3 regions of the Clostridium aquiflavi genome follow, and region 2 is predicted to be linked to each of the others. Evidence: riboswitches for the same ligand, from Rfam matches in the RefSeq annotation. Region 2 holds a riboswitch; each other region holds the start of a gene.

Region 1 (5,986 bases), on a different contig from region 2:
ATGAACTTATTACATGGACAATCTTATTTCAATCTATACTTATGTTTAACAAAATAGAAAAGATTAAATAAAGATTAAAAACGATATTATAATTTTTTTGAGAGGGTGATAATAATGAAAATAAAAGAATTAATAGGAAAAGTATTAATGGGACTAACAAAACATATGTTAATAGTTAATCCAGCTTCAGCTGCTACTGTTGGAGTAGAAGATATGCCTGAATCAATGAAAAAAATGAGATAAAAGCTCTAAAAATTAGGAGGCGCGTATTTTGCTAATAAATTTAGTCGATGCATTAAATTCAATTTTACAAGCCATTCTTTTTATTTATTTAATAGACTATTGTGTTGATGATTATTACAAAAAAAATACAATACAAAAGATAAGTGCAGTTATAGTTGTATCTTTAATAATGTGTATTATTAATTATAAGTTTGGAAATTTATCTGTATGTGTGTTTATTATACATGCGTTAGAAACATTGGTAATTAGTGGAGTTTTATATAGAAAAATTTTTTATGAATCTTTAATTGTAAATACAGTAACTTATTTTTTTATAACACTTACTGTGAATATATTTGGGAATTTATTTTTTGGCTTTTTAAAAAGATTATCTGTATTTAGATATGAAGAAATTTTAATGGTTTGCGTAATATATATTCCTAATTTTATAATGGGATTCTTTATTTTAAAGTATAAAGCAAAAATAAAAAATATATATAATCAGATAGTATCAATCAAGCCTACACTCACAACTTTAATTTTAATAAATTTTTCTATGGATTTTATATTGGCTTTTTATTTGATTTTTTACAAAAATGAATCTGAATTGTTAAGAAACTTATTAAGCATAAGTTTATTGTTATTTTTGGGTATAATAACTACTTACTTTATTAATATAGATATTAAGTCACATAAAATATTAGATTTAAATAAGAATTTATATGAAAGAAAGCTTGAACTTACAATAGTTCAAGATAATTATGCAAAAGAAATTACATATATGTATGATCTGTATTGTATGAAAAGAATTGATAAAATTGGAGAAAAACTAAAAGGTATAATTAATAAAAATAATGTAGAAGCTGATTTTAAATTAAATGAAAATAATAATTTAATTAATAATATAGTTAAAAAGATAAAGTCTGAGGATATTAATATAATAATAGAAGATGAAGGTAGCATTAATAATGCAAAGATAACAGAAATAGAACTGTATAGAATAATTTCCAATATAGTAAATAATGCAGTGAAGGCTATGAATGGATCAGGAATTTTAATAATAAAAACTTATGATATAAAAGATTATATCATAATTATTATAGAGAATAATGGTCCTAAAATTGAAGAAGAGAATATCTGTAAGATATTTGAGGCAGGATTTACTACAAAAAATAATATTGAAAAAAATCATGGATATGGCTTAAGTATTGTAAAAGAGTTAATAGAGAAGTGTGGTGGAAATATAAATTTAACGAGTAATGATGTTTCTACAAAATTTGAAATAAAGCTGCCTTTAAATTATTAATTATTAAATAATACATATTAAAAATAAAGTGTTGATATTATATCAACACTTTATTATTAGGTAAAATACTTTTTAAATTACTACATATGAAGGGGATAAGTAATGATTATAATGTTAGGAAGTGTAATAGAACTTTTTTTAGAAGCCTTAGTTATATTAAATATTATAAATTCTTGTGTGAAAAAAGATTGTAAAAAAAGTAAAAAAGAATTAGGAATAGCAATAGTATTATTATTAATATTATCTATTATAATTAATAATTTATATATAAATGATAATATGGATATTGTTTGCAATGGAATTTTATATATTATTATTATAGGAATTTTATATAAAAAGGATTTTAAAACAGCACAAATTATATGTAATAGTATTTATACGTTAATAGTAATATTATCAATAATAATCATAGGTATATTTTATCCATATATAGAATTATTAAATTTAGAAAGAGTATATTTACTAAAAACAATGTATTTTATAGTATTTATGTTAAATTACCTTTGTATGTATATATTATTTAAATATAAGAAATATATAATCAGATTTTATAGATGTATGGTTAAAGATAAAATATTTATATCTTTAACAATAGGTATAAATTTGTTTGTTTATTATAGAATAATAGTACAAAATAAAATTATGGATTTTGATAATCCGTTATTAAAGAATATTATGATTATAAATTTATTTATATTTTTCATTATAACTTCTATATATTTTAGTAGTATAAAAAAAGAAAGTGAACAAATAAATAAACTAAATATGGAATTAGAAAAGAAAAATAATGATTTAAGAAAAATTAAACATGATCAAGGAGCAGAAATTTCTTATCTATATGGATTGTATCTTATGAGCAAAGAAGAGAAACTTGGTGAAGCATTAGAAAATATAATAGACAACAATAATAAAGTTAAATCATCTATAGAAATAAATGGAAATGAAAATAGGTTTATTTCAAAAATATTAAAGCCAATTATAGAAGAAGAGACATGTATTATTATAGAGGACAATGCAAATAGAACTTTGTTAGAGATTTCTGAGTCAGAGTTATATATAGTGTTAAATAATATAATAAATTGTATAGATGGAAATAGAGGCTTTATAAGAATACAAACTTATAATATTTTAGATAAATTGATAATTAACATAGAGTGCAATGTAAAAGAATTATATAAAAAAAGAAAGTTTAGATTATTAAATAATGATATTAAAATAGATACTAAAAAATTAGATTTAGCTGAAGAATTATTAGAAAATCATAAAGGAACACTTTACGTAAGTAATATGTTTTATTCAAGTGAATTTGAAATAACTTTACCATTGGTTTAATGAAACTACTAATTGTATAAAAATATAATAGGTACTTATTTGTTATAATATATTACTTAAAAAAAGATATAATATTTTTGTTAAGTAATATAAAATAATATTGACAAATTTAAATTATGGAATTATAATTTGAAACATAAATTAAAAATTAATATTTGTTATATCTTATCAAGAGCGGTGGAGGGACTGGCCCTATGAAACCCGGCAACCAAATGATTACTTATCATTTATGGTGCTAAATCCTGCAACTTATGGAGTTGATAGATGAGAGGGTAAATTTATTTAGTATATTAAGCGCTAGAGATTTATTCTCTGGCGCTTTATTTATTATCTATAAAATTTATAACAAAGAAAATTTATGCATAATTTAATTTATAATTTAGTTTGCAAACAATCATCAATAAGCAAAAAGCAAAAAACATTTTAATTTAACAATAAAATGTGCAAAGGGGGGAATCTAATGATAGAAGTTAGGAATTTAGAGAAAAAATTTGGGGAAATAAAAGTATTAAGCAATATTTCAATAAGCATAGAAGAAGGAGAGATTTATGGAATAATTGGACATAGTGGGGCAGGAAAATCTACATTACTTAGATGCATAAATGGTCTTGAATCATACAATAAAGGTTCTTTAAAAATAATGGGAAATGATGTTTCTGATTTAAAAGGCAAAGATTTAAGAAGTTTTAGAAAAAAATTGGGGATGATTTTTCAAAATTTTAATCTTATGCAAAGAAAAAGTGTTTTTGATAATGTAGCTTTTCCATTAGAAACATGGGGGTATAATAAAAATTACATTCAAACTAAAGTTATGGAACTTCTTAAATTAGTGGGATTGGAGGAAAAAACAAAGGATAAGCCATCTAAACTAAGTGGAGGCCAAAAACAAAGAGTAGCTATTGCAAGAGCATTAGCACTAGAACCTAAAATATTATTATGTGATGAAGCAACTTCAGCATTAGACCCTAAGACTACTAAAGATATACTATCGTTACTTTTAAAAATAAATCAGGAACTTGGTATAACAATAGTTATTGTTACTCATCAAATGGAAGTGGTAAAAGGAATCTGCGAAAGAGTTGCATTGCTTGAAGGTGGAAATGTAAAATCTCAAGGTAAATGTGAGGAATTATTTTTAAAGCCTAAATCATCTTTAAAGAAGTTTCTTGGAGAAGAAGATGAAAATATATTACTAACAACTGGAGTGAATATAAAAGTGTTTTTCTCTAATGACTCTTCAGAGAATGCTGTTATAACAAAGATGGCAAGAGAACTTAATATAGATTTTTCTATAGTATCTGGAAAATTAGAAAAATTTAGAGATGTGATTCTAGGAGGGCTCGTTATAAATATAAATGAGTGTGATAAAGATAAAGTAATTGAATACTTAGAGAATAAGAAAATTTTGCTGGAGGTGATTAAATAATGCAAGAAATTATAATAATAGCTTTAAAACAAACATTAATAATGGTCTTAACCTCTACAATATTTTCAGTTATATTAGGTTTTGTTCCAGCAATACTTCTTACTATTACTTCAGATGATGGCTTAAAACCAAATAAATTTATGTATTCCATTTTAGACTTTATAGTAAATACATTGAGAAGTTTTCCATTTGTCATATTAATGGTAATAATTATGCCATTAACCAAGTTATTAGTTGGTAAATCTACTGGTACACTAGCTGCTATAGTACCACTTACAATTGCAGCAGCACCTTTGGTTTCAAGAATTATAGAATCTGCATTAAGAGAGGTTGACAAAGGAGTAATAGAAGCAGCAAAGTCTTTCGGAGCTTCAAATTTTCAAATAATATTTAAAGTCATGTTAAAAGAAGCAATACCATCAATTGTATCTGGAATAACATTAGCTTTAATAAGTATTGTAGGTTATTCTGCTATGGCAGGAACACTTGGGGCAGGTGGACTTGGAGATGTAGCAATAAGATATGGATATCAAAGATTTGAAACAGACTTTATGATAGTAACTTGTATAATATTAATCGTATTTGTACAATTTCTACAATTTTTAGGGAATTGTTTTTATGGAAAATTATCAAAGTAAATTTTAGATTAGTTATAAAATAAGCAATAATTTAAGGGGGAAAAATATATGAAAAAGAAATCTATATTATCAACAATATTAGCGGGAGTACTTATATTTAGTTTAGCAGGATGCGGAAGTATAAATAATGGGGTAGAGAGTTACAATAAAGATGATAAAACAATAAAAATAGGTGTTACCCCTATACCACATAAAGAAATAGCAGAAATAGCAAAGTCTATACTTGAAAAAGAAGGATATAAGCTTGAAATAATTGAGTTTACTGATTATGTTCAGCCTAATATAGCATTAGCAGAAGGGGATTTAGATGCTAATTATTTTCAGCATATTCCGTATTTAAATGAACAAAATGAATCAAAAGGATTAAATTTAGTTTATACAGCAGCAATTCATTTAGAACCAATGGGGTTATATTCAAATAAGATAAAGAGTTTAGATGAATTAGCTGATGGAGCTACAATAGCAATACCTAATGATCCATCAAATGAAGCAAGAGCATTAAAATTATTAGCTTCAAAAGGAATTATAAAAGTATCAGATGGTGAATTAATTACACCAAAGGATATAACAGAAAATAATAAAAATTTAAAATTTAATGAATTAGAAGCAGCAAGTATACCAAGGGTACTGGATGATTCTGAAGCAGCTGTAATAAATGGAAACTATGCAATACCAGCAGGATTTAATCCATTATCAGATCCAATAATAAATGAAGATAAGAATTCTGAAGCAGCAAAACCTTATTCAAATATAATTGTTGTTAAAAAAGGTGATGAAGAAAAAGAAAAAATTAAAGCATTAACTGCAGCATTCACTTCACCAGAAGTAAAGGAATTTATAGAAAAAGAATATAATGGTGCAGTTATACCAGTATTTTAATTATTAGGTTATGTTTTAAATAAGTGTTTATATGCATAAGCAAAGTGGACTGAGTAATTGAACTTAGGAATACTAAAAATGGGTATAGTCCCATTTTAGCTTGCTCCCAATATAAAATTGAGACAAGCAGTAAATGTGACAATACTCATTAACTATTCTCAAAGTCCAATTACAATGCCACTT
Region 2 (5,986 bases):
GTGCTTCTTTAAATAACTTCTTTCCTGTTGGATTTATTCTTTCCCCAATTACCTTTATGCCTTCAATTTTAACAACATTTGATGGTGTACATACAGCTGAAAATTCGATTTTATCTCTTATTATTCTTTTATTATTGTCCGCAAGAACTCTTAATCTTTTAATAAACTCTGGAGTTGTTCCACAACATCCTCCAATTATACTTACACCTTCTTTAACGAATTCATTTACCCAATATTTAAATTCTTCTGAAGTAATGTCATATATTGCTTCACCAAAAGATAACTTAGGTAAACCAGCATTAGGTTGTGTCATTATAGGTAAATTAGTTGCTTTCTTTATTCTTTTTACTATTGGAAGTAATTCTTTAGGTCCTAAAGAGCAATTTATTCCTACAGCATCTGCTCCTATGCCCTCCAGAGTGATTGCCATACTTTCTGGTGTACATCCTGTAAAAGTCCTTCCATTTTCATCAAATGACATAGTACAAAATACAGGTAATCTAGTATTTTCTTTTGCTGCCAAAAGAGCTGCTTTTGCTTCGTAAAGATCTGTCATTGTTTCAATTAATATTAAATCTGCACCAGATTTTTCACCCTGCACTATTTGCCTTTTAAATATTTCATAAGCTCTATCAAAACTTAATGTACCCATTGGTTCTAAAAGTTCGCCTATTGGTCCTATATCTAATGCAATATATACTTTATCATTTCCTTTAGCTTCTTTTGCTAGAGAAATTGCTGCATTTATAATTTCTTCAACTGTATATCCTGTATTTTCTAATTTCAATTCATTTGCCCCAAAAGTATTTGATGTTATAACCATGGCTCCATTTTTAATATATTCTTCATGAATTTTCTTTACTTTTTCACTTTCCTCTATATTAAATATTTCAGGATTTTCTCCAAGTTTTAGTCCCTTTTTTTGAAGCATTGTTCCCATTGCCCCATCAAATACAAGTATATTATCTTTTATGAATTCTTTAAGCCCCACAATTATTCCCCTCTCTTCTAAAACTACAATTGTTATAATTCTTACAAACCTCACATCCTCTTTGTTTTTCCTCTTTTTCCTTTGGAATAACCCCAATTATTGCAGTTACTGATTTCCTAGGAAATAATAAATGATGTGATGATACTGTAAGACCTATTGCTTTATCTGCTTTTAATGTATTCACTATATCCCTTTGAATATCTAATGACAAATCTCCATATCCCGGACTATATCTAAATGTTATAGCACTGTTTTCTTTTCTTACATCTAATCTTATCTTTTCTTCTATTTCATCTAAAAACTCTTCTATTGCTACTGTTGCACAAGCATCTAAAATTAAAGCTTTTGTCAATTCTATTGTTTCATATAGCTTGATTTTTTTCTCTATTTTGCTCCCTACAGTACCTGCTATAAAAAATACTTCCTGTGCATAAAGAAGATGATTTTTAATGTCTTCTCCTTTTAATATTAAACTTGTTCCTTCTACATATATCCCATCCTTTTTAGCATGGTTTTTATACTTAGCACAAACATATTTAGGTATTATTAATTTCTTACATTCATCTATAGTTTCATCTATTAATACATCTATTGATGCTGTTAATTCTTGCTTTTTATAACCTAAATACCTAAGGACTTCATCCTTAGGTATTTTAAGTTGTTTAATATTATACATTTTATTCTCCGTATATATTAAGAGAAAAGCCTCTTTCTAATGCTTCCTTAGCATATTCTTTTGCACCAAATAAAGATAAATCTCTATAATTTCCACATTGAATATCATTAGCAGCAGGTATTTCTTTTGCTTCTAAAACTTTTTCTAATGAGTATTCTAACGCTTCTTTTATTTCTGATGCTTCTCTATCACCCCATATACTTAAATAGAAACCTGTTCTACATCCCATAGGTGATAAATCAATTATACCTTCTAATTTTGCTCTAAGTTCATGTGCTAATAAATGTTCAAGTCCATGCATTGCTGCTGTACCAAATTCTTCTTTGTTAGGTTGAAGAAATCTTATATCAAACTTTGTTACCTTATCTCCAAGCTTACCATCAAGCAAACAACATTTTCTTATGTATGGTGCTTTAACCTTTCTGTGATCTAATTCAAAACTTTCTACTTTTTCCATTATTGTATCCTCCTAAACGAATTGATTTTGATTTACTGTTAATAGAATATTTTCTATACTTTGGCTTATCCTTTTAGCTACATATGGATTATTCATAACATATAAATGTATTCCATCCACACCTGTAGAAATTAGGTCTACGATTTGTTCAACTGCATAAGCAATCCCAGCATCTCTTAAAGCTTCTGGATTATACTCATATCTTTCCATTATTCTTTTAAATTTATCTGGAAGTGATGCTCCGCTTAAAGATAAAATTCTTTCAATTTGTTTTTTATTTGTTACAGGCATAATTCCAGCTTCAATAGGTAAATTTATATTAGCAGCACGAACCTCGTCTTGAAAATTATAATATAAATTGTTATCAAAAAACAACTGAGATATAAAATAAGATGCTCCTGCCTCTTCTTTTCTCTTCATGCTCTCAATTTCTCTATACAATCCTTTATGCTCTATATGGCCTTCTGGATAACATGCTGCAGCTATATTAAATTGTCCATTATCACTTATATGCTTAATTAATTCGTTAGCATGATTTAATTCTCCTGTAATTTTACTTCCTATAGGAACATCACCTCTTAACGCAAGGATATTCTCTATATTATTCTTTTCAAATTCTCTTAAATAATATTCTATATCATTCTTAGTTGAACTAATGCAAGTTAAATGTGATACTGCTTCAATTCCATATTTATTCTTTATAAGAGAAGTTAGCTCAATAGTCTTATTGTTTTTAACACTGCCACCTGCCCCATAGGTAACACTTATATAATCTGGATTTAATCCTTTTAAATCATCTAATGTATTATAAATAGTTTGTATGGATGATGTTATTTTAGGTGGAAAAATTTCAAATGAAAAAACCACCTTTTTGTCTCTGAATAAATTTTTAATATTCATTTTTTGCCCCCTTTAAATAAAAAATTGTCAAAGCAACTGTAGAAAAGAATAAAAAAAATGCCTAAAGGGTATTCCTTTAGGCATAATAAACTTCTACACTAAAATAAAATTACCCTTATCTATCAGTCATTCACTGCAGGATTTAGCACCTTATATACATTATATATTGGTTGCCGGGTTTCATCGGGCCAGTCCCTCCACCACTCTTGATAAGAAATTATTTCTAATTATACATTACTCTATTTAATTTGTAAAGTTTTTCTTTTAAATAATCCATAATCTATATGTACTTTTCATTATTAAATTTTAATAAGTAAAAGTATAATAGAAATTAAACTAAAAACAGAACTTATTATCATTATGTAATTTACAACTTGCTTTGGTGTGAATCCTTTTTCTTCAAGTCTAAAATGTATTTGACTTCTATCTGCTTGATAAACAGGTTTTCCTTCTGAAAATCTTTTAAAAATAACAAATAAATTATCAAATATTGGTACAGCTAAAGCCAAAATAGGTATAAATAAACTCAGCACAGTAGCTTGTTTAAATGCACCGTCTAATGCTATAACACTTAATATGAATCCTAAAAAATTAGCACCTGAATCTCCCATAAACACTTTTGCTGGGTACCTATTATAACATAAAAATCCAAGTATAGATCCTATTAATATTATTGATGTTTCTGCTGATACTTGTTGTCTTAATATTATTGCTGCAACCAAAAAAGTTATTGCTGAAATAAGTGAAATCCCACCTGCTAATCCATCCATACCATCAGACCAATTAATTACAGTTGTGACTCCAAATATCCAAGTTATTGTTAGTAAAAATTGTATGGTTTTACTTAACTCTATAAATTCTCCAGTAAATGGATTAGTAAATCCCATAAATGCTATTCCTGCCTTAAAAACAAGTACAGCTGATAACAATTGAATAATCAATCTTGGAAGTATAGCAAATTCTTTAAATCTTGTTTTATAATAATCATCTATAAGTCCTATTAATAATATTGCTGTTGCTGCTATAAATACAACTATTTGTTGTTTTATATCATCTTTTACAAATAAGAAAAAAGAAATAAAAAAACATATGTATAATACTATTCCACCACATAATGGGGTTTCTTTTTTATGTTGTTTTCTTTTTGTTGGTTTATCTGTAAATTTTAATTTAATTGATAGTTTCATTACTATTGGCATAATTAATAGCGATAACAATAATGTAACTATCATAGCTAATATATATTGCATTTTATTATCTACTCCTTAGCTAAATAAAAATACTATTAGTTAAAGTTATCCACGTTTGATTATACTATTAAAGCCATATCTTATCAATTACAAAATTATTAAGGTTTTCTAATTATAGAAAAAAGCGTATTAAAATTAATTTAATTCTTTATGACTCATTTCTTAAGCTTCAACTAAATTTGCATTTGACTTCTCTAGAAACTCTCAATAATATAATTTTTCAAAAAAAGCAGAAACATTTTTATCATGTTTCTGCTTTATTTATAACTAAAATAAATTATGCTGGAATTTTAATTTGATCTCCTACATATATTAAATCTGGATTTTGTAAATTATTATATTGTGCTAATGTTTGCCATGTAGTATTATTTCTTCTAGCTATTTTAGAAAGATTATCACCTGCAATTACAGTATATACAGTTTCTGTTTTAGTAGATACTTGTGATTCTTGAACTGTTGGTGCTGCTTGAACTGAAACTACGTTATTTTGATTTGTTACTACTTGTTTACCATTTTCTTTAACTTGTATTCTACCTAAAGTAATATCACTCTTCATACCATTGTCATTTAAATATTTTGCAAAAATATCATCATATGTTGCAAATTCTCCTACAACAGTAGTTTTAAGCATTGTATATCCATCTCCACCTTGAGATAAGAAATCATTTATTGCTACAGTATATTCTTTATTTAAATCAATTGGATTTTCGCCAACTTTTACATCAAAAACTCTATTTCCTTTTTCCTTTGTTGGATCAAATGAGAATGTCATTCCACTTACTTGTAAAAATCCACCTTGTTCTGTTGGATATGCCCCCACTGATACTTCAAGAGCCTTAACTATATCACTACCTGATAATTTTACAGTTTGTGCTACACTACCAAATGGAAATAATTCTGCAAGTTTTCCTTTAGTTATATCTCCTGGTTCTATTGAAGTTCTTAAAGATCCTCCATTTACAAATGCAATATCAGCTTTAGTTATATCTCTAGTTGCATCTGCTGTTATATTTCCAAGGTTTGTTTCTTTAGTTCTCACATTTCCTCTAACACCATCTAGTAGTACATCATTGCTTGCAACAACTTCTGAAAATACTTTGTCATTTTCAGCTTGTATATCTTTTAATAAATCTGTTACTTTTTCATCTTCTTTTAATTCTTTATAATCTTTTGAATTTAATAATTTTGCTTTTTTGTCTGTAACTTTTTTATCTTTAACTTCTAATTCTACTACACCAAGATTTTGATCATATTCACCTGTTTGTGCTATTAATGTATTATTAACTACTAAGCCATCATTTAAAGTTGTATGGCTATGTCCATCTATTATTACATCAATCCCTTTAACTTTTTCAGCAATTTGCTTAGATGTTACAACTGAACTATCATCTAACCCTACATGAGTTAAAGCTACAATAACATCTGTCTTATCTTTTAATTCTTTAACCATTTCTTCTGATACCTTTATAGGATCTTCAAAAGTTATATCCTTTACATTAGCAGGATTTGTTTTATATGCTGTTTCCGGGGTTGATATTCCAAAAACACCAATTTTAACATTTCCCTTTTCTACGATCTCATATGGTGGTAGCATATTTTTTCCATTCTTTTTTACATTAGCATCTAGCATCTTAAAATTTTTAGCTAATTTACTTAATTCCATTAACCTTTCATTTCCATAGTTAAAATCATGATTACCTGGAACCATAAAA
Region 3 (5,986 bases), on a different contig from region 2:
GTTTTTTATAATGATAAAAGTAACTTTAAAAGATGGTTCAGTTAAGGAATTTGAAGCTGGATTATCTATATACGAAATAGCGAAATCAATTAGTGAAGGTTTAGCTAGAAACGCTTGTTGTGGTGTTGTTAATAATAAAATTTGTGACCTTAGAAAAGAAATTAATGAAGATATTTCTTTAAGCATATGCACTTTTGATTCTCAAGAGGGTAAAGATGCTGTAAGACATAGTATATCTCATGTTTTAGCTTATGCTGTTAAAAGATTATTTCCTGAAACAAAATTAGCTATAGGACCTTCTATTGCTACTGGTTTCTACTACGATTTTGATAAGGATGTTGCATTTTCAGCTCAAGATTTAGAAAAACTTGAAGCAGAAATGAAAAAAATAATCAAAGAAAATCCTTCAATTGAAAAATTTGAACTTCCAAGAAATGAAGCTTTAGAATTAATGAAGGATGAACCATATAAAGTAGAATTAATCAACGATTTAGGTGAAGATGAAATAATCTCATTCTATAAAATTGGTGAATTTACTGATTTATGTGCTGGACCTCACGTTATGTCTTTAAAACCAATTAAAGCAATTAAACTTATTAGAAGTGCTGGTGCTTATTGGAAAGGTGACGAAAAAAATAAAATGCTTACTAGAATATACGGTACTGCTTTCTTAAAGAAATCAGAACTTGACGAATATTTAGAAGCTGTTGAAGAAGCTAAAAAGAGAGATCATAATAAATTAGGTAGAGAACTTAAATTATTTACTACTGATGAAAATGTAGGTCAAGGTCTTCCTTTATTAATGCCAAAAGGAGCTAAGATTGTTCAAACTCTTCAAAGATGGGTTGAGGATGAAGAAGAAAAAAGAGGTTATGTATTAACTAAAACTCCACTTATGGCTAAGAGCGACCTTTATAAAATCTCTGGTCACTGGGATCACTATAAAGATGGAATGTTTGTATTAGGAGATGAAGAAAAGGATGAAGAAGTGTTTGCTTTAAGACCTATGACTTGTCCGTTCCAATATACTATATATAATGCAGAACAACACAGTTATAGAGATCTTCCTATAAGATACGGTGAAACTTCTACTCTATTTAGAAATGAATCTTCAGGAGAAATGCATGGACTTATAAGAGTTAGACAATTCACTTTAGCTGATGGTCACTTAATTGTAACTCCAGAACAATTAGAAGAAGAATTTAAAGGTGTACTTGAATTAATTCAATATCTAATGAAAACTTTAGGAATTGACGAAGATATAAGCTATAGATTCTCTAAATGGGATCCAAATAATACTGAAAAATATATAAATGATCCTGAAGCTTGGAATAAAACTCAAGATACAATGAGAACTATCTTAGATCATTTAAAAATTAATTATGTTGAAGCTGATGATGAAGCTGCATTCTATGGTCCAAAACTTGACTTACAATGTAGAAATGTTCATGGTAAAGAAGATACATTATTCACAGTTCAAATCGACTTTGCTTTAGCTGAAAGATTTGATATGAGCTATATTGATAAAAATGGAGAAAAGAAACGTCCATATATAATTCATAGATCATCAATTGGATGTTATGAAAGAACTTTAGCAATGCTTATAGAAAAATATGCTGGTGCATTCCCTACTTGGCTTTCTCCAGTTCAAGTAAAAGTGTTACCAATATCAGATAAATACAATGATTATGCTGAATCAGTAGTTAAATCATTAAGAAATAAAGGTGTTAGAATTGAAGCTGATTATAGAGCTGAAAAAATCGGTTATAAAATCAGAGAAGCTAGACTTGAAAGAACTCCTTATATCTTAGTTGTTGGAGAAAAAGAAGCTGCTAACAACGAAGTTTCTGTAAGAAGCAGAAAGAATGATGATGAAGGTGCTATAAAATTAGATGCCTTTACTGAAAGACTATTAAATGAAATAGCTACAAAAGAAAGATAATTTCTTTTGATTCACTGAAAATGCGATATATGCATAAGTAAATTGGACTGAGTAATTAGACTTAAGAACACTAAAATGAGTATAGTCCCATTTTAGCTTGCTCTCAATATAAAATTGCCACAAGCAGTAAATGTGACAATACTCATTAAGAGTTCTAAAAGTCAAATTACAATGCCACTTTACCTATTGCATATATCGCATTTTATTTAAATCACAAAATAAATTAAAATAGGAAACATTTATATAGATAATTTGTTTCCTATTTTTTATTTATGCATATATCAACATTTTCTTAAAGAAAATGTTGATTAAACTTGATCTAATGCTTGTTTAACATCTTCTAATATATCATCTATGTTTTCTAGTCCAACTGATAATCTAACAAGTCCTGGTGTTATTCCAGCTGCTACAAGTTGATCATCTGTAAGTTGACGATGTGTTGAACTTGCTGGATGAAGTACGCATGTACGAATATCTGCTACATGAACTACATTTTCTGCAAGTTTTAAATTATCCATAAATCTGATAGCATTTTCTCTACTTCCTTTTATTGAAAATGATACTACTCCACTGCAACCATTCGGTAAGTATTTTCTTGCTAAATCTTCATACTTATTTCCTTTTACTGTTGGGTAATTTACAAATTCAACTTTTTCGTTATTACTTAAAAACTCTGCAACTTTTTCAGCATTTCTACAATGTTTTTCTATTCTAACTGAAAGTGTTTCAAGACCTAAATTCAGAAGAAATGCAGCATTAGCTGGTATATATGCTCCTAAATCTCTCATAAGTTGTACTCTAGCTTTTGTTATATATGCTGATTTTCCAAAATCTTTTGAATAAATTACACCATGATATGATTCATCTGGCTCTGTAAATTCTGAGAATTTACCATTTGTCCAATCGAAATTACCACTATCTATAATAACTCCTCCAACTTGAACTGCATGGCCATCCATATATTTAGTAGTAGAATGAATAACTATATCTGCTCCAAATTCTATCGGTCTGCAAAGTATAGGTGTTGCAAAAGTATTATCTATTATAAGAGGTACATTATTCTTATGTGCTATTTTAGCAAACTTTTCTATATCAAATACAGCTATAGCTGGATTTGCAATAGTTTCTCCAAAAACAACTTTAGTATTTTCTCTAAATTCTTTTTGTATTTCTTCCTCTGAAGCATCAGGATCAACAAATGTACAATCTATTCCAAATCTTTTAAGTGTTACTGCAAACAAATTAATTGTTCCCCCATAAATTGTTGCAGCACTAATGATATGATCCCCAGCTTTTAAAATGTTTAATATACTTATTAAAGATGCTGCTTGACCTGAACTAGTACAAAGAGCTCCTATTCCACCTTCTAATGAAGCTATTTTATCTTCTACAGCTCCAACTGTTGGATTTGATATACGTGAATACATATGACCTTCAGCTGTTAAATCAAATAATTTTCCTATTGCTTCTGTACTATCATATCTATATGTAGTACTTTGATAAATCGGTAATGCTACTGGTTCTCCATTCTTTGGTTTATATCCTTCATGTAGACATTTTGTTTCAATTTTCATATTTTATTACCCCCTAAAATTTATTGCTTATTTATTAAAACATATTTTAATACATTAAAAAAAACTATTTCTCCTGTTTAAAGATAGAGAAATAGTTAATAAAAACAAATTTATATATAACTTCTATGCATCTCTTATCTTTCAGGAAATTTCCTGCAGGATTTAGCACAATTCTAACTTTCGCATTAAAGTTAGCTGTTGCTAGGCTTCATAGGGCCAGTCCCTCCACCATTCTTAATAACAGATTTATTTTTAATATGTTTATATTATATATCATTTTTTAACATTTGCAACCATAATTTAAAAATATTTTATTATATTGTTATTATTTTAAATATTACATACAATTTCTTTATTCTCTGTAATAATAGAATTAACCCTTGTATCATGGCTGTCCATTGGAACATTATCTAATATTTGAAAATCATATGCTAAAGAAATCTTCTGTATATTTTTTGAGCATTTACTCATATATCTATCATAAAATCCTCCGCCATATCCCATTCTGCCCCCATTATTATCAAAAGCTACACCTGGCATAATTATCAAATCAATTTCTTCTAATTCAACTGCTAATCCACTTTCAGTAGGTTGTAAAATTCCATGTTTGTCTTTTATAAGATTTTCTAATGATGATATTTTAACAGCCTCCATCAATTTTGTATTATAGTTTGTTCTAGGAACATAAATATTTTTTCCATCTTCTAATGCTTTTCTTATTATAGTTTTAGTGTCAATTTCAGAATCATAAGAAATATACACAAAAATATTTCTACACTGTGAATAAAACTTACTTTTTAAAAATTTATTGTGAATTATATTATCAAAATTTCTTTTCTTATTAATATCCATTTCTTTTCTTATTTTTAGTATTTTTTTTCTTAATTCTTTCTTTTCCTCTGAGATATTCATTACTATTTCGCCCCTTACAACATTTTTAATTATTATGAATAAAACTTCCCCATAATATTAATACTATATTTTATTATGAACAAGTATAGCTAAAATTTAATTTATAAACAACTTAAACTTTAACTATTTTTATAAAATTAATAGTTTATGTTAATTTTTAATATAAATCATTTATTAAAATAGTATTTAATAAATAAAACTTTAATTGTATAATCTATTTAATATAAAATAATAAAGGTGGGGCAACAAATGAGTAAATTAGAAGAAATAATGAAATATAATAACGACTTTGTAGAAAGTAAAAAATTTGAAGAGTTTATTACAACCAAAACTCCTAAAAAGAAAATGGTTATATTATCATGTATGGACACTAGATTAACAGAATTATTACCTAAGGCTATGAATATAAAGAATGGAGATGCAAAAATAATAAAAGACGCTGGTGCAACTGTAATTCATCCATTTGGTAGCGTAATAAGAAGTATATTAGTTGCAATATATGAATTTGGAGCTGAAGATATATTTGTAGTAGGGCATCACGGTTGCGGTATGAGTAATTTAAATACCAAAACTCTTATAAGTAAGATGGTTGATAGAGGAATAAGTAATGATACTTTATCTATTCTAAATAATTCTGGAATAAATATTGAATCATGGCTTCATGGATTTGAATCTGTTGAAAATTCTATAAAAGAAAGCGTAAAAATGATAAAAAATCATCCTTTAATTCCTAAGAACATAAGAGTTCATGGATTAATTATCAGCCCAGATACAGGAAAGATCGATATTATTGTAAATGGCGATATTTAAATAAATATATTCTTATTTTAATTTTAATACTACAAAATTAGAAATATCTATATAAAAAGTTATTTCTAATTTTTTATTTTTATATTAAACCACTAGTTATTCAAAATAAACTTTAGGTTTATTAAAAATAATTTCCTTTTCTATATTGCAATTATCCTTATCAATAGTTACTTTATAAATTTCAGGACATCCCTCTTCTCTCCATCTTTTCATATAGTTAGGAGTAGCTTGTGTTTCATTATAATAATTTTGATCATACATATCCGAAAATTCTAAATAACATAACAAACTATCTTTATCTAACAATATATCTTTTTTATTTATATTTTTTACTATTGGAATAAAAAATCTTAAAGGTACTTGATAATCAAAGTTTCCTTTTATTTTTTTACCCTCTATAATAGCTCTTTTAAAAAATAATTTATTTTCTTCACCATCTGTAAATTTAATTTTAAAAATAATTTGTCTTTTCTTATTCTTTTCTAACTTTACTATAACCACTTAATCACCATCTATCTATAATGTATAAAACTTAATTATTTGGCTATATTTTAAAACAGTGTTGATATTGTAGTATAAAACTCATGGACAGATGAATTTACTTAAAACATAGCCTTAATTTAAGAAAAATATTATTCTATAACTTTATTTTATCACGGAGAATATCTACTGTCTAAGAATTTAACATTTATTTAAACTAATTCAAAATAAAAAAAGTGTTTTAGATAATCTTAAATTAGCTAAAACA

What was found. Region 2 has a riboswitch for S-adenosylmethionine ahead of metF (methylenetetrahydrofolate reductase [NAD(P)H]). Riboswitches for the same ligand answer to the same signal wherever they lie in the genome.
Region 1: it holds a riboswitch for S-adenosylmethionine, as region 2 does, so the genes downstream of both, RGC78_RS13085 (methionine ABC transporter ATP-binding protein) here and metF (methylenetetrahydrofolate reductase [NAD(P)H]) in region 2, are expected to answer to the same signal.
Region 3: it holds a riboswitch for S-adenosylmethionine, as region 2 does, so the genes downstream of both, RGC78_RS01965 (O-acetylhomoserine aminocarboxypropyltransferase/cysteine synthase family protein) here and metF (methylenetetrahydrofolate reductase [NAD(P)H]) in region 2, are expected to answer to the same signal.

Annotation. Positions count from the first base shown of each region.
Region 1 covers NZ_JAVJAN010000037.1:25,900-31,885, reverse strand. Annotated here, with positions in the region: gene RGC78_RS13105 (accessory gene regulator B family protein) at 1-71, shown strand, start outside; gene RGC78_RS13100 (hypothetical protein) at 115-243, shown strand; gene RGC78_RS13095 (ATP-binding protein) at 272-1,528, shown strand; gene RGC78_RS13090 (histidine kinase) at 1,631-2,860, shown strand; SAM riboswitch class I at 3,023-3,131, shown strand; gene RGC78_RS13085 (methionine ABC transporter ATP-binding protein) at 3,321-4,286, shown strand; gene RGC78_RS13080 (methionine ABC transporter permease) at 4,286-4,924, shown strand; gene RGC78_RS13075 (MetQ/NlpA family ABC transporter substrate-binding protein) at 4,973-5,803, shown strand.
Region 2 covers NZ_JAVJAN010000022.1:59,423-65,408, reverse strand. Annotated here, with positions in the region: gene RGC78_RS09470 (homocysteine S-methyltransferase family protein) at 1-991, opposite strand, end outside; gene RGC78_RS09465 (methionine synthase) at 981-1,667, opposite strand; gene RGC78_RS09460 (S-ribosylhomocysteine lyase) at 1,669-2,124, opposite strand; gene metF (methylenetetrahydrofolate reductase [NAD(P)H]) at 2,137-3,024, opposite strand; SAM riboswitch class I at 3,137-3,240, opposite strand; gene RGC78_RS09450 (glycosyltransferase family 4 protein) at 3,324-4,274, opposite strand; gene RGC78_RS09445 (5'-nucleotidase C-terminal domain-containing protein) at 4,552-5,986, opposite strand, start outside.
Region 3 covers NZ_JAVJAN010000004.1:36,044-42,029, reverse strand. Annotated here, with positions in the region: gene thrS (threonine--tRNA ligase) at 11-1,942, shown strand; gene RGC78_RS01965 (O-acetylhomoserine aminocarboxypropyltransferase/cysteine synthase family protein) at 2,251-3,516, opposite strand; SAM riboswitch class I at 3,648-3,760, opposite strand; gene RGC78_RS01960 (5-formyltetrahydrofolate cyclo-ligase) at 3,847-4,428, opposite strand; gene RGC78_RS01955 (beta-class carbonic anhydrase) at 4,678-5,238, shown strand; gene RGC78_RS01950 (hypothetical protein) at 5,335-5,739, opposite strand.